Regions from separate parts of the Pseudarthrobacter sp. S6 genome, predicted to be linked through region 3. Evidence: riboswitches for the same ligand, from Rfam matches in the RefSeq annotation. Region 3 holds a riboswitch; each other region holds the start of a gene.
The links. Region 3 has a riboswitch for thiamine pyrophosphate ahead of thiM (hydroxyethylthiazole kinase). Riboswitches for the same ligand answer to the same signal wherever they lie in the genome.
Positions count from the first base shown of each region.

Region 1: it holds a riboswitch for thiamine pyrophosphate, as region 3 does, so the genes downstream of both, thiD (bifunctional hydroxymethylpyrimidine kinase/phosphomethylpyrimidine kinase) here and thiM (hydroxyethylthiazole kinase) in region 3, are expected to answer to the same signal.
Region 2: it holds a riboswitch for thiamine pyrophosphate, as region 3 does, so the genes downstream of both, ACQCS0_RS19330 (ECF transporter S component) here and thiM (hydroxyethylthiazole kinase) in region 3, are expected to answer to the same signal.

Region 1 is NZ_CP189581.1:2,666,632-2,671,602, reverse strand. It holds gene ACQCS0_RS12765 (Rne/Rng family ribonuclease) at 1-1,966, shown strand, start outside; TPP riboswitch at 2,068-2,165, shown strand; gene thiD (bifunctional hydroxymethylpyrimidine kinase/phosphomethylpyrimidine kinase) at 2,148-3,746, shown strand; gene rplU (50S ribosomal protein L21) at 4,019-4,327, shown strand; gene rpmA (50S ribosomal protein L27) at 4,389-4,652, shown strand; gene obgE (GTPase ObgE) at 4,768-4,971, shown strand, end outside.
Region 2 is NZ_CP189581.1:4,024,387-4,029,357, forward strand. It holds gene ACQCS0_RS19320 (energy-coupling factor transporter transmembrane component T) at 1-341, opposite strand, end outside; gene ACQCS0_RS19325 (ABC transporter ATP-binding protein) at 338-1,978, opposite strand; gene ACQCS0_RS19330 (ECF transporter S component) at 1,978-2,628, opposite strand; TPP riboswitch at 2,693-2,834, opposite strand; gene ACQCS0_RS19335 (heme-degrading domain-containing protein) at 2,891-3,433, shown strand; gene ACQCS0_RS19340 (DUF4235 domain-containing protein) at 3,475-3,738, shown strand; gene mnhG (monovalent cation/H(+) antiporter subunit G) at 3,856-4,278, opposite strand; gene ACQCS0_RS19350 (monovalent cation/H+ antiporter complex subunit F) at 4,268-4,546, opposite strand; gene ACQCS0_RS19355 (Na+/H+ antiporter subunit E) at 4,543-4,971, opposite strand, start outside.
Region 3 is NZ_CP189581.1:1,157,954-1,162,924, reverse strand. It holds gene ACQCS0_RS05665 (LLM class flavin-dependent oxidoreductase) at 1-701, opposite strand, end outside; gene ACQCS0_RS05660 (3-oxoacyl-ACP reductase) at 717-1,481, opposite strand; gene thiE (thiamine phosphate synthase) at 1,496-2,176, opposite strand; gene thiM (hydroxyethylthiazole kinase) at 2,173-2,976, opposite strand; TPP riboswitch at 2,968-3,064, opposite strand; gene ACQCS0_RS05645 (S8 family serine peptidase) at 3,148-4,422, opposite strand; gene ACQCS0_RS05640 (hypothetical protein) at 4,428-4,961, opposite strand.

The DNA.
Region 1 (4,971 bases), 1.5 Mb from region 3:
TTATGCCGGTGAAGTGAACTGGGAAGCCGTTAACCTCGAAGGCAAGCAGCGCCGGATCGAAAACGCGCTCAAGTCCGGCGACACCGTCCTGGTCCAGGTCACCAAGGATCCCGTGGGCCACAAGGGTGCACGCCTGACCAGCCAGATCTCGCTGCCCGGCCGCTACCTCGTCTACGTGCCCGGCGGCTCCATGACCGGCATCTCCCGCAAACTGCCCGACGTCGAGCGCAACCGGCTCAAGCGCATCCTCAAGGACCGCCTCCCCGAGCACGCCGGGGTAATTGTTCGCACCGCTGCCGAAGGCGCCTCGGAAGAGGAGCTCACGCACGACATCAACAGGCTGCGCGCGCAGTGGGAGGGCATCGAAAGCCAGTCCACGTCGACCAAGATCCTCGCGCCCGAGCTCCTCTACGGCGAACCGGACCTCACCATCAAGGTGGTCCGTGACGTCTTCAACGAGGACTTCTCCAAGCTTATTGTCTCGGGTGAAGAGGCCTGGGACACCATCGAGGCCTACGTCACGTACGTTGCCCCGGACCTCGTGGGCCGCCTGGAAAAGTGGACCAAGGACCAGGATATCTTCGCCGCGTGGCGGATCGACGAGCAGATCCACAAGGCCCTGGAACGTAAGGTCTTCCTGCCTTCGGGCGGCTCGCTGGTCATTGACCGCACCGAAGCCATGACCGTAGTGGACGTCAACACCGGCAAGTTCACCGGCAGCGGTGGCAACCTCGAAGAAACCGTCACCAAGAACAACCTCGAGGCAGCTGAAGAAGTGGTCCGGCAGCTCCGGCTACGGGACATCGGCGGCATCATCGTCATCGACTTCATAGACATGGTCCTGGAATCCAACCGGGACCTGGTTCTTCGCCGCATGGTGGAGTGCCTGGGCCGTGACCGGACCAAGCACCAGGTTGCAGAAGTGACGTCGCTGGGCCTCGTGCAGATGACGCGAAAGCGCATGGGTACCGGACTCCTGGAAGTCTTCGGGGAGCAGTGCGAATCCTGTGCAGGCCGCGGAATCGTCACCCACGACGACCCCGTAGAGCACCGCCGCGCCAATACCGTAGCCGCTGAGCACCATGTGCACCACGTGCAGCGGGTGGACAGCCGGCAGGAACCGCGCATCAACGATCAGCATGGTGACAGCATGCGCGCTGACACCATGCGCACCGACAGCCAGCGCCCGGACAGCCAGCGCTCGGACAGCCAGCCGGGTGGCCGCACTGACCGGAAGCGCCGCCGCGGACGTGGCGGCCAGCAACTGGAAACGGCACCGGCAGCGCCGGTGCAGATCCACACGGTCCACCCGGAACCCAGTGACGCCGAGCGCCACGCCAAGGCCGAGGCCACGCGGGCCGCGCTTGCGAACATTGCGGCCGCAGCCCACGCTGCGCACGTGCACGACGACGAAGTGGCTCGCGCATCAGCTGCGGCGGGACAAGCTCCGGCTGCACCAGTGCCGGCTTCGCGGCCCGAGATGGACTCCAATGGCCGTCCGGCCGCTGTGCTGACGTTCGGCGGCGAGCAGGTGGTGCTGCCGTTCGTGGCCCATCACGAGGACCAGCCGCACGCACCGGCCCTGACGCTTGACCGCCTCGCGGAGGCCTTCGCCCACCTTGGCGAGCCAGCCCCTGTCGTGGAAAACGAGCCGTCCGCAGTCCAGGCAGCTGCAAGCCAACCGGGCGAACCTGCCCGTCAGCACCAGCCGGCAGTGGCGGAGGAGGATTACTCCGACCACACCGAGGCGCCCCTCGCCCGCCGTCCCCGGCGGAACCGGAGCGCCAGCCGTGCCCAGGGCGCAGCCAACGCCACGTCTGTGGAGCATCACGAAGCCGGTCCGGCGGCTGCCGCTGGACACTCCCACGCCGCCAAGGCCCCGGAGTCCGTCAAGGTGGCTGAGAAGCCTGCGGCCATCAACGCGCCTATCATCCTCGGTGTTGGGGTTCCGGCCTCGGAGCTCTAACGAAGCAGCAGGGCAAGCCTCTACAACGGCGCCCGGACGTGTCTGTGAATCACAGGCTGCGTCCGGGCGTCCTGCGTTAAATCCCGAGGGACGCTAGGCTGGTGACTGACACGGGGTGCCGCGCAGAGAGCCGGCTGAGATCCACACCCGTTGAACCTGTCCGGCTAGCACCGGCGAAGGGATGTCTCCTTTGGCTTCAAGTTCTGTCCTTCCTCCTGCAACGCCCGCGGCGGTTCTGCCGGATATCTCAGCAAACCAGGGTGAGGTCCGGCCTGCGCCAGGCCGGTCTGGCAACGTCCAGGTGCTGCGTGACGTCCCGCGGGTGCTGTCCATTGCCGGATCGGACCCGTCAGGCGGCGCGGGCGTCCAGGCCGACCTCAAAAGCATTGCGGCTCTTGGCGGCTACGGCATGGCGGCCATCACTGCACTGACAGTCCAGAACACCCAGGGGGTGCAGGCGGTTCACGTGCCGCCGGCATCCTTCCTGGGCCAGCAGCTGGACGCCATCAGCGACGACATCACCATCGATGCGGTCAAGATCGGCATGCTCGGCGATGCTGCGGTGATTGGCGTGGTCCGGGACTGGCTGGAAAAGGCGCGTCCCGCCGTCGTCGTTCTCGATCCGGTGATGGTGGCCACGAGCGGTGACCGGCTGCTGCAGGAGTCTGCCGAGGCAGCTCTGCGGGAGCTGCTCCCGCTCGCTGACCTGATCACCCCCAACCTGGCCGAATTGGCCATCCTGGTGGGGGAGCCGCAGGCGCGGGACTGGCCTGATGCGCTCGGACAGGGGCAGCGGTTGTCCGCCGCGGCCGGTGCCACGGTCCTGGTCAAGGGCGGCCATCTCGACGGCGGTGCGTGCCCGGATGCCCTGGTCAACGCCGCCGGGCTGCTCGCCCAGGAGGTAGTGGAAGTGAGCGGTGACAGGATCCCAACCCGCAACAGCCACGGCACCGGCTGCTCGTTGTCGTCGGCTATGGCTACGGCCCAGGCCAGGCTGGGGAACTGGGAATCCGCGCTACGGCAAGTGAAGCCTTGGCTGGTCGGCGCACTGCAGGCCGCTGATCAGCTGGAGGTGGGCGGTGGCCACGGCCCCATCAACCACTTCCACCACATGAAACAGGTTCCGGCAGCCGGCGAATTCGCCCAGACGCTCCAGCGGGCGTCGGCGCCGGATCTTGCGGCCATCTACGGGCTGGATTTCATCCGCGACCTGGCGGGCGGCACGTTGGCTGAGGAAGAGTTCGGCTACTACCTTGCGCAGGACGCCATCTACCTGAACGGCTATTCGCGGGTCCTGGCCCGGGCCAGTGCGCTGGCGCCCACGGAAGCCGCGCAGACGTTCTGGGCAAAGTCTGCCCGGCAATGCCTTGAGGTCGAATCCGAGCTGCACCGCACGTGGCTGAGCACCAGGACGGTGGACTCCGCCCTTGGCCCAGTCACCAAGTCCTACGTGGACCACCTGCTGGCAGCCTCGGCCTCCGGCAGCTACGCGGTCCTCGTCGCTGCGGTGCTGCCGTGCTTCTGGTTGTACGCCGAGGTGGGACAGACCCTCCACGCGGAGTTCCTGGCCGCCGGTGCACCGAAGGAACACCCCTATGCCGACTGGCTGCGGGCCTACGCTGACGAGGACTTCGCGCAGGCCACCCGCGACGCCATCGCCTTGGCTGACGAGGCCGGCCGGAGCGCTTCCGCGGATGAACGTGCGGCGATGCTCGTGGCGTTCAGGCAGTCGTGCCGGTTCGAAGTGGAATTCTTCGACGCGCCGCGAATTCATTCCTGACAGTCAAGGGCCCGCGTGGCCTGTACGATAGTCAGGCACGGTTTCGGATTGTCAGTGCAGTACCTGCTTATGGGTCCTAGCACAGACAACCGACCGTAACCAGCCTCATTTGCGGCCGAAGGCAAAATTAGCGTATTCTAGATCTTCGGTGCTTACGCCAACACTTGGGTTACGACCCCACGGCGTTGAGGCACAGCGAGAACCCGGCCGATTATTGAATCGGGTTCAGCACGCAAATTTAGTAATAAACGTCGAGAGAAGTGAGTTCCCAAGTGGTGTACGCGATTGTCCGCGCAGGCGGCCGCCAAGAGAAGGTTTCCGTTGGAGACTTCGTTACCCTGAACCGCGTCCCCGGTGGAGCCGGCAGCACTTTTGAGTTGCCCGCACTGCTCCTGGTAGACGGTGACAAAGTCACCTCTGCTGCTGCGGACCTGGCCAAGGTAACGGTTACGGCTGAGATCCTCGAAGACCTCCGTGGTCCGAAGATCGTCATCCAGAAGTTCAAGAACAAGACCGGTTACAAGAAGCGCCAGGGTCACCGTCAGGAATTGACCAAGGTCAAGATCACGGGTATCAAGTAACTCTTCGTTACTGTTCAGGTTCTTCAGCAGATTCCCCAGAATTTAAAGGCAGGCATTTCAAATGGCACATAAAAAAGGCGCGAGTTCCACTCGCAACGGTCGTGACTCCAACGCCCAGTACCTCGGCGTCAAGCGCTTCGGTGGTCAGGTAGTTTCCGCAGGCGAGATCATTGTCCGCCAGCGTGGCACCCACTTCCACCCGGGCGCTGGCGTTGGCCGTGGCGGCGACGACACACTGTTCGCACTGGCACCGGGAGCCGTCCAGTTCGGCACACGCCGCGGTCGCCGCGTTGTCAACATCGTTGCTGCTGCAGCTGCAGAGTAACAAATAGTTCTGAAACGGTGGAGCGGGCCATTTGGTCCGCTCCACTATTCTTTTAACCGCATTACAATCATCTTGGCGCCCTTGGGCGTCCGGAAACAGCACTGAGGAGATCCACGTGGCGAGCTTTGTAGACCGGGTAGTACTGCACGTATCCGGCGGTACCGGCGGCCACGGCTGTGTCTCTGTTCACCGGGAGAAGTTCAAGCCCCTGGGCGGTCCCGACGGCGGCAACGGCGGCGATGGCGGTGACGTCATCCTGCGCGTTGATCACCAGACCACCACGCTGCTGGACTACCACCACGCCCCGCACCGCCACGCC
Region 2 (4,971 bases), 1.2 Mb from region 3:
CGGAGCATAAAACCGATTCCCAGCTGCAGGGAACCTTCGCTGATGGACCAGATCCCGACGTCGAGCAGTACAGCGCCGCTATCGGCCGCGACGATCGCTGTGCTCCAGCCGCCCAGGGCTGCCGCGATAATGAGCGGCCAGCCGCGCTGCCACAACAGGCGCAGGCTAAGGCCCGCCAGCGGGAAGAGCGCCAGTTCCGCCGCAATCGCCACCGAGGCGGACACCCAGTCGATGGAGAGCGCCAGCACCAGCGTGATGAGGAAAACGACGGCGAACTTGGCCAACGGGTTGGCGCGCGTCAGCGGTGCCTGGTTGCCGCGGAGAGTCAGGGCATCCCTCATGCCGCACCCGCTTCCTGGCGGGCGCCGCCGCGTGAGGCCGGGCCAAGCCGCAGTTCGGCCCCGCCCAGGACGGCGCTGAATTCCTGGTCGTGGGTCACGGAAACTACGGAGGTCCCGGCGTCCAGCAGTTCGGAAAGGAACGATGCGAGCTCGGCCCAGGTGTTGGCGTCCTGGCCGAACGTCGGCTCGTCCAGCACCAGCACACGCGGGTGGGCCGCCAGGACGGTGGCCACCGACAGGCGCCGCTTTTCGCCGCCGGACAGTGTGTACGGATTGGCTTCCACCAGGTGCGTCAGGCGCAGCCGTTCCAGCAGCTCTTCGACCCGCTCCTCGCCATGGCCCAGATGCCGCGGACCGAACATCAGTTCGTCCAGCACCCGGCCGGTAACGAACTGGTGCTCGGGCTCCTGGAACACGGTTCCGATGCGGGAAATCAGTTGGTGGGCTTTCCATTTGAACGGATCGATCCCGGCGCCCGCGGAAAGCTCGACGGCGGCAGCCACCTTCCCGGCCACCGGCGCCAGCAATCCGGCGAGCGTCAGCGCAAACGTTGACTTCCCGGCGCCGTTGGGCCCCGTGATGGTGAGTGCGTGGCCGGAACGGACCTGGGCTGTGATGCCCTGCTGCACCGGCACCGGTGGGATGGTCCGGAAGCCGCGGCGCCGCGGACGCTCACGGGAGACTGCCAGGTCCGCGGCGGCCAGCAGCAGCTCACCGGAGCCTGCGGACGCGCGGCTCCGGGTTGCCGGAACATACCCCGGCACCCAGACGCCCGCACCGATCAGCATGTCCCGTGCGTCCGCGAGCACCTGATCCGGCGGCCCGTCCAGGAGGACAGCGGATGTAGCGGCCAAACTTCCTGCGGAGCCCGCAGCGGAGCCCGGCTGGAGCACCACAATCCGGTCAACCAGGTCCTTCCAGACGGACACGCGGTGTTCCACCACAACGAGTGTGGCGCCGGTTTTGTCCAGGCAGCGGCCCACAGCGTCCCGGACTTCCAGCACGCCGGCGGGATCCAGGTTCGCGGTGGGCTCATCCAGCAGGATCAGCCCGGGCCGCATCGCGAGGATCCCGGCCAGCGCCAGACGCTGTTTCTGTCCGCCGGACAGAGCCGACGTCGGGTGGTCCAGCGGGAGCCCGGCGGCACCTGGCCCGCCGTCGGCGTCCACACCAGTGCCATTGGCGTTCAAAACAGCGCCGGCCCCGGTACTTCGCAGCCCGACGTCGTCGAGCGCTTCATGGACGCGCCGCCAGATCTCGTCCCGTGGAACGGCGAGGTTCTCGGCGCCGAAGGCGACGTCGTCACCCAGGCGCGACAGAACTACCTGCGTTTCGGGGTCTTGCTGCATCAGGCCTGAGCGGCCGCGCTGCCCGCGGGGAACCACCCCGTCGATCAGCAGCGAACCGGTTTCGTCGGCGTCGTCTCCTTCATCCCCCAGCACCCCCGCGAGCGCGTGCAGCAGCGTTGACTTGCCCGCGCCCGACGGGCCCAGCAGCAGCACCCGCTCGCCGGGAGCGATGTCGAGGTCGAGCCCATGGACGGCGGGGGCGGAACGGCCGGCATGCCGCCAGCCCCAGCCACGGGCGGATACCGTGGCGGGGCGCACTCCGGAAGCGACGGCGTCGGAAGCGGTCATCAGTTGAAGACGGGCTCCGACGCTGCCTTCCGGGACGCGAACGAGCTCAGCACACCGGTCTTGGCCAGGCCGCGCGTGGCGATCCAGGACAGCGCGCCCGCAATCACCGCGCCGGAGATGGTGCAGAACACGATGTAGGCGAGCTTGTCGCCCGGCTCGTAGGCGATATTCCAGCCCCACGGCAGAAACGAGTCGTTGAGGCCGCAGAACAGCCCCGCCCCGGCACCGGCAAGCAGAGCGGCGATGAGGTTGTATTTCTGGTGCAGGGAGGATTTGAACCGGAAGTTGCCGTACACCAGCAGGAAGAACACCAGTTCGGCGCCCAGGCCCTGGAGGAGTCCGGAGATCAGCACCGTGGCGCCGTACTGCGAGCCCATGATGAGTTCGCCGGTGGCGGCCACAGTTTCGCAGAAGAGCGCCGCGCCGGGTTTGCGGATGATGAGCATGCCCAGCACTGCCGGGATCATCCAGCCGCCGGCGATCAGGCCGGTCAGCGGGGGGTAAACGGCATTCATCGGTGCGGAAACGATGCCGGCGGCTTGGGACCACGCCCAGAAGATCACGCCGCCGGTGATGGCGATGAGCGCCGCCACCACGATGTCCACAACACGCCAGGTATTGCCGGTCTTTTTGAATGCTGCAGTTGTCATATTGTCCTCCTGAGGAACAGGAGGGGAAAGTGCCCCGGTAAGCGGCGCTGCCGCCGTTGCCGGACCCTTCGAGAACTCGACTCCCTTGCGCCGGTACTAACCGGATCAGGTTCGAGGGTCTGCGGCTGTCCGCACTCTCAGCGCCGGCCTGCGGGTCCCTGGCAATGCCAGTGATGTCCGACGGCGGCGCTCCCCTGTCGTAATAAATCTGCCCTGATGGGCGTGCTCCAGTTTACACCGCGGGCGGGGTAGATTGTGGGCCATGACTGCCAACAACCCGACTGTGACTGCGTTCAATCCCGATGCGACGGTGCCCCAGCCGGCGGGGCTGCTGGAGGCCCTGATCGCCCGCATCGAGGGCGAGGTCAGCGAGCTGCAGTTTCCCCATTTCACCAGGGATGATTCCCTCAACCTGGGGCTGCTGCTGGTGGAGCTCGGCAAATCGCGCCAGCTGCCTATCGCGATCGACATCACGAAGGGTGACCAGGTCCTTTTCCATGTTGCCCTGGACGGGGCCACCCCCGACAACGAGCACTGGATCCGGGCGAAGCAGCGCACCGCCGCCAGGTATGAGATCCCGTCGTTGCTGGTGGGCCTCCGCGGCCGGCTGCACGGCGGCCGGATCGAGGACCACGGCTGGTACGACGAAACCGTCTACGCGGCCCACGGCGGCTGCTTCCCGGTCTACGTCACCGGCGTGGGTGCCGTAGCCACGGTGACGGTCTCGGGCCTGCCCCAACAGCAGGACCATGATCTCGTGGTGGAGGCCCTGCGGGAGATTCTGGAGTCGATGCGGCCGGGTTAGGCTAAAGGCAGTCCCGGATCCGCTCACAAGGAGTTCAACGAATGAACCTGTTCATCAAGCTGCTCGGCACTGCAATCAGCCTCGGCGCCGGATTCGTCGGCACCAAGATGGTCAATACCGTGTGGGAAAAGTCCACGGGCCGGAAGCCTCCCACCGGCAAGGATGAAGACACCCCCACGAGCCTCCGCTCGGCGCTGACGTTCGCGCTTATTTCGGCCTCGGTCAGCACCATCATCCAGGTGCTGGCCAACCGCGGCACACAGCGGGCCATTACCCGCTTCGCCAAGTCCCAGGACATCGTCTAAGCGCACCACCAACCCATGAGTTTTTGTCCAGCTAAAGGCCTCCAACCGGCACTGACGCCGTGTTATCTGGACAAAAACTCGCGCGCGGGGCGGAACACTAGCATCGACGAATGAGGCTCAGCCCCGCCGGCCGCCGTCGTCCGCTTCATCCCGGGAGGAGTCATCCCGGGCGGATTGTGCCGCCTTCTGAACCACGGCGTCGAGTTCATCGGAGCTGAGCAGCTCGCGGTGCAGGTGCTTGGTGCGGTACCCGGCGCGGCCCACCATGTGGGCAGAAACCGGCACGGTCAGCAGCTGGAAAATCCAGGCCACGAGCAGCGCGGGCCACACCCACCAGGTGCGCATCTGCAGGCCGATGGCCGCAAGGAGCAGGAACAGCCCCAGCACCTGGGGCTTGGTGGCCGCGTGCATGCGGCTGAGCAGGTCCGGAAAGCGGAGCAGTCCGACGGCGGCGGCGAGGGACATGAGGGCACCCACCAGCAGGAACACCGCCGACACGGTATCGATGACGTTATCAACCACGCCGGCCTCAGGATTCATTGGCTTGCTCCCGACGGTCGGCCACAAAGCGCGCAACTGTCACTGACCCGATGAAGCCGACAATGGACAGCGCCACCAGCAGCATCAGGTTGTTCAGGTGCCGGTTGACGGCCATATCGATACACAGGGCCGCGCCGAGGATCGCAAGCAGGACGTCGGAGGCCAGCACCCTGTCCAGCAGCGACGGGCCGCGGGAGATCCTGATGATGGCTCCCGCCGCTGCCAGCGAAAGAATGACTGCCGTAACAGCCAGAACGGTCTGCATCATGCTGCGGCCTCCTGCCGGATTGCTTCGAGTTCTTCGCGGGAACCCATGATCCTGATCAGGTCCGCCTCGATCGAGCGGACTTCCCTGCGCAGGTTCGCGACCTCTTCCGGGCTGCTGACGTTGAGCCCGTGGAGGTACAAGGTGGACGTTGACCGGTCCACTTCCACCACCAGGGAGCCCGGGATCAGGGAGATCACATGCCCGGTGGCGGTGACCATGAGGTCCTGGTGGCTCCGCAACGGCACTGCGACGACGGAGCTGATGACCCGGGGGCCGCGGACAGCCGCCAAGTACATGACCTCAACGCTCGCTGCCGCCACCCTGCCCAGGAAACGCAGGGCAAATGGCACGGCGTGAAGAATGTTGAAGCGGCCGCTGACTTCTACCGGCGGCAGGTAGAACATCCGGGCCACGAGCACGGCCAG
Region 3 (4,971 bases):
TCGGCATACTGGCCTGCCAGATCGCGTCCCTGTTCCGAGGCGCCTGCCTGGAACAGCACTGGCCGGCCCTGGGGCGGCCGGGGTACCGTCAGCGAGCCCTCAACACGGAAATGACTTCCTACATGATGCAGTGGCTGAAGCTTGTCCGGGTCAGCGTAAACGCCGGCGCGGTCCATCACCAGCGCATCATCAGCCCATGAATCCCAGAGCCGCACCGCCACGTCGATGAATTCGGCCGCCCGCGCATACCGTTCCCCGTGGCTGGGCATCGCGTCCAGCCCGTGGTTGCGCGCTTCGGCGTCGAACATAGACGTCACCACGTTCCAGCCCATCCGCCCACCGCTGATGTGGTCGAGGGATGCCAACATCCTCGCGGCGTGGAAGGGCGTGTAGAAGGTGCTGGATACGGTGCTGACCAGACCTATCTTGCTGGTGGCACGCGCCATGGCGGCCAGGGCGGTCAGCGGTTCAAGGAACCACCTCGGTCCCTGGTCCGGATCGCCCACGCTGTGGCCGTCGGCGAAAAACACCGCATCGAAGAGTCCACGTTCGGCGCTTTGCGCCAGCTGCTCATAAAAGGCAATGTCGCTAAGCCGCTCGACCGGCGAGTCCGGCCTCCGCCAGGCGGCCCCGTGGTGGCCGCAGCCGAAAAGGAAGGCGTTGAAATGGAGTTGGCGCTGGGTTCCGTCCGTGTCCTGCATGGCCGTCCCTTTCCGCTAGTTCATGACCAGGCCGCCGTCGACCACCAGGTTCTGGCCGGTGACGGAGCGTGCCCACGGGGAGGCGAAGAAGAGGATGGCGTCAGCAAAGCTGGACGGCGTGGTGACCTTGCGCAGGGGCGTGGCGGCGGCGATGTAGTCGAAGACTTCCTCGGGTGTGGCGGCGCTGGCGTCGGTGGTGCGAAGCAACCCGCCGGAGACCATGTTCACCGAGACGTTGTGCTGGCCCAGGTCCGCGGCCATGGTCCGGGTCAAGGCCAGCAGCGCGGCCTTCGCGGCGGTGTAGTCGTGGTAGGGAACCACCGGGTTCTGGAACAGGTTGGTGCCGATGTTGATGATCCGGCCGAACCCGTTCTGCAGCATGCCCGGCAGGGCCTGCTGGGTGGTGTTGAGCGCGCCGCGGACGCTGCCGGAAAACTGGGCTTCGAATTCCGGCCAAGTGATGCCGGCCGCGGAGGAACGGGCGTCGCCATTGAAGGAGAAGTCGGCCAGGGCGTTGTTGACCACGGTGGTGACGGGGCTGCCGAAATGTTCCTGGGCGTCGGTGAGCATAGCGGCCACCTGGTCGGCGTCGGTCACGTCCGCTTGCAGGGCCACAGCCTGGCCGGGACCGTACTTTGCTGCCAGGGCTTCGCTCTCCTCGGCGCTGTTGCGGTAATTGATGACAACCCGGGCATCTTGCTCGGCAAAGGCCTGGACGATGCTGTGGCCGAGGCCGCGTCCGCCGCCGGTAACGAGGACGAGCTGTTCTGGGATTTGCATGGTTTTTCCGCTTTCTATCGGTTGGTGTTCTGACGGCCCCACTGGGCCACAAGTTCTTCGGCGCTGCGCTCTGGATCATCAGAGGCGCAGATGGCAGAGACCACTGCTATGCCCGCCGCTCCGGCAGCACGCAGCGCATCAACGTCAGGGGATTCGATCCCGCCAATCGCTACGCAGGGCAGGGGCGTGGCGGCCGCGATCCGCCCGAATCCGTCAACGCCCAGCGGCGCCGGGTGGTCCGGCTTTGTGGCGGTCGGCCGGATGACCCCTACCCCCAGGTAGTCCACCGTCCCCGGCGGCAGGGCATGCAGCACTTCCAGGTGGCCTGGGGTGTTCGCCGTTAGTCCGACGACGGCGTCCGGGCCTACCAGTGCCCGGACCCGTTCCACGGGAAGATCGCTTTGCCCAACATGGACTCCATGCACGGCGGCCCCTTCCGCGCGGGCGGCAAGGAACACGTCGATCCGGTCATCCACCAGCACCGTAGCCGCGTGCCCGACGGCGTCCGCGGTCTGCAGGACCAGCTGGTACAGATCAGCGGTGCTGGCGGTTTTCTCGCGGATTTGGACTACCCGAACGCCACCGGCCACCGCCGCGCGGACGGTCTCCACCACTCCCCGCGAACCGCACAGCTGGGTGTCGGTCACCAAGTAGATGCCCTCAATACGTCCGGGCGCCCAGTCCCCACCGGTCATGAAATGACCACGCGGGAGGTGAACGTTCGAGCGTCAATACCTGCCAGAGCGTCAAGGAATGCGACGGCAAAGCTGCCCGGGCCGCGGGCGCCGTCAGCTGCCATGTCTGCTGCCACAGTGTAGACGGCGGTGGCCGCCGCAGCAGCAGCCAGCGGATCGTCGTCGACGGCGAGGAAAGCGACGGTGACCGCACCCAGGGCGCAGCCTCCCCCGGTGACCTGGGTCAGATACGGGTGGCCGTTGCTGATCCGGATGACGTCCGTGCCGTCCGTGATGACATCTGTGGGGCCAGAGACCGCAAGGACGGAGCCGTAGCGGCGGGCAAGGCCGCTGGCCGCTTTAAGCGCGGCTTCGGGCCCGTCCACGGCGTCGACGCCGCGTCCGCCCTGACCTTCGCCGGCAAGCGCCAAGACCTCCGACGCGTTGCCGCGCACCGCCGTCGGCCGGTAATTCAGCAGCTCGGCGGCGAGGGCCGTGCGGACCGGCAGAACGCCGACAGCCACTGGGTCCAGGACCCAAGGTGTCCCGGCCTCCGTGGCGGCGTGCACCGCCTCGCGCATGCCGGCCTGCTGTTCTTCATGCGGAGTGCCGACGTTCACCAACACTCCGGACGCAACCCGTGCGAACGGCCCTGCCTCAGCAGGGACATCAACCATCGCCGGTGCCGCGCCTAGGGCAAGCAGCACATTGGCGGTGAAATTCGTCACCACCGTGTTGGTCAGGCACTGGATCAGCGGCGTGGTTTCCCGGACACGTTCGAGCATGGTCCAAGCATGGTTAGGCGTCAGGCGAATAGTCATCCGCGACATCCCTTCGCTAGTCCGAACTAGATCAGGTTCAACGGGTGTTCTCTCAGCCCCTACCAGCAGGGCACCCCGTGTCACTAACGCACAACTCTACTCTCTGGTGGACAGTGGAAAAATGTCCGGCCGGCACGCGGGCCTTGCTATCGTCATCAACAACAGCGCCCGTTACGGCCCTGGCTTCACACACCCAACCTCTTTGCAAGCGTCCACCCGGCCATGCACCCAGTAGCTGCCTGTGCCGGCTATGGGTTTGGCAGAGGATTCCACCTGTTTGCGGACTGTCGTGTTTGACGTGCCTGCGGGCGTAATCCACACCAGCGCGGCAACTGCGGCCACGATAGGCGAAGCCATGGAGGTTCCGCTGGCAATGTCGTAACCCTTCGCGCGGTTGTTCTGGCTACCCAGCGTGAACTCATGATTCGGGAACGTCGAAAACACGCTGACACCCGGAGCCGCCACGTCCACCCACCTGCCGTACGTCGAAAAGGATGCCTTCAGGTCGTTGTTGTCCGTGGCCGCAACCGCGATGACGTTCGGGTACGCGCCCGGGTAAATTTTGGCCTGGGTACCGCCATTCCCGGCAGCGGCAACGATGACCCTCCCCGCCTCCCACGCCTTGTTGACCGCAGCTTCCAGGGTGCGTGAAGAGACGCGCTGTCCCAGGCTCATGTTGATCACCTTTGCATCATTTTCCACCGCCCAGTCGATGCCCTTGGCAATGGCCGAACTGGAGCCGGTCCCGGAGTCGTTGAGGACTTTGACGTCCAGGATGGAGCACTCCGGGCACACACCGGCCACACCGGCGGTGTTATGGACGGCGGCGACGATGCCGGCGACGTGGGTGCCGTGGCCATATTTGTCGTAGTCCTCAGCATTCACGATCTGCTTGTCGGTGAGGTTGGTCCGCGCAACCACCTGGCCTGAAATGTCCGCATGGTCCACTGCCACCCCGGAGTCGATGATGGCCACTCTGACGCCGCTCCCCTTGGAGCGGGTCCAGGCTTCGACGGCGTCCACGTCGGCGTCCGGTGTGCCCGCGGCCACCTCCACCAGATAGTCCGGGTTGTTGTTGAAGAATGACTGACCGTTGTTCTGCAGGGCATACTGGCGGCCGAAGAAAGGATCATCGGTAGCGGCAGTGACCAGCTGGTCCGGCTCGGCGTACTCCACTGCCGGGTTCCGGCTCAAGGCGGTGACGAGCTGCAGTTCCTTGCCCGCAGGTACTTTGATGAGGCGGGCGCCCGTGCTGCCAATGCCGCCGCCGTCGCTCAGGCCATGCTGGCGCAGGACGTCAGGCGCGGCGGCGTTGTCACGGAATTTGACCATGATCTGTCCGACGATGTGTGAGGACTCGGGAGCTGCGTTGCTCGGGGCCGCCACGGTGATTCCGCCAAGCGCCATCGTTGCCGCTGCGAAACTGGCCACTATAAGTTTTTTCATGGCGCTTATCTTGCGCGAACAGTGACTGGTTGGATACCCCTCGTGGTGATTTCGATGATGCAGGTGGCTGCGATGGCGGTGAGGACGAGCACCACGGCGAACATGGACCGGAAGCCCAGGGGCTGGGCCATCAGCTGGCCCACGTAGCCGCCCACTCCCCCGTTGATGGCAGCGATGATGCCCACGGACGTGCCGAACACCCTGGCCTGCAGGTTCTCGTTGAGGACAATGTAGGCGAGCGCGAAGCCGGCGCTGGAGACGCCCTGCAGGGACCGGCCGGTGATGAGCAGTCCAGGGTGGGCGCGGTGATGCAGAGGATGGTGCCGGCGCGGAAGATGTTGGACGCGCAGGCGGCTGCCGGCGTGGACACCACGGACGTTGCCATCCTGCCGGAGCCGACCGGAACCGCGCTGATCGTGGTGGACCGCGAGGACGCGCTGTTGTGGGTGTTCCGGCTGGAGCTCTAACGCGCGACGGCGGGTGTCCGCCTTCTGGACTAGGTTCACGGCGCGCCGTTCCCGCCTGATGGGCTCGAACATGCGGACAGGT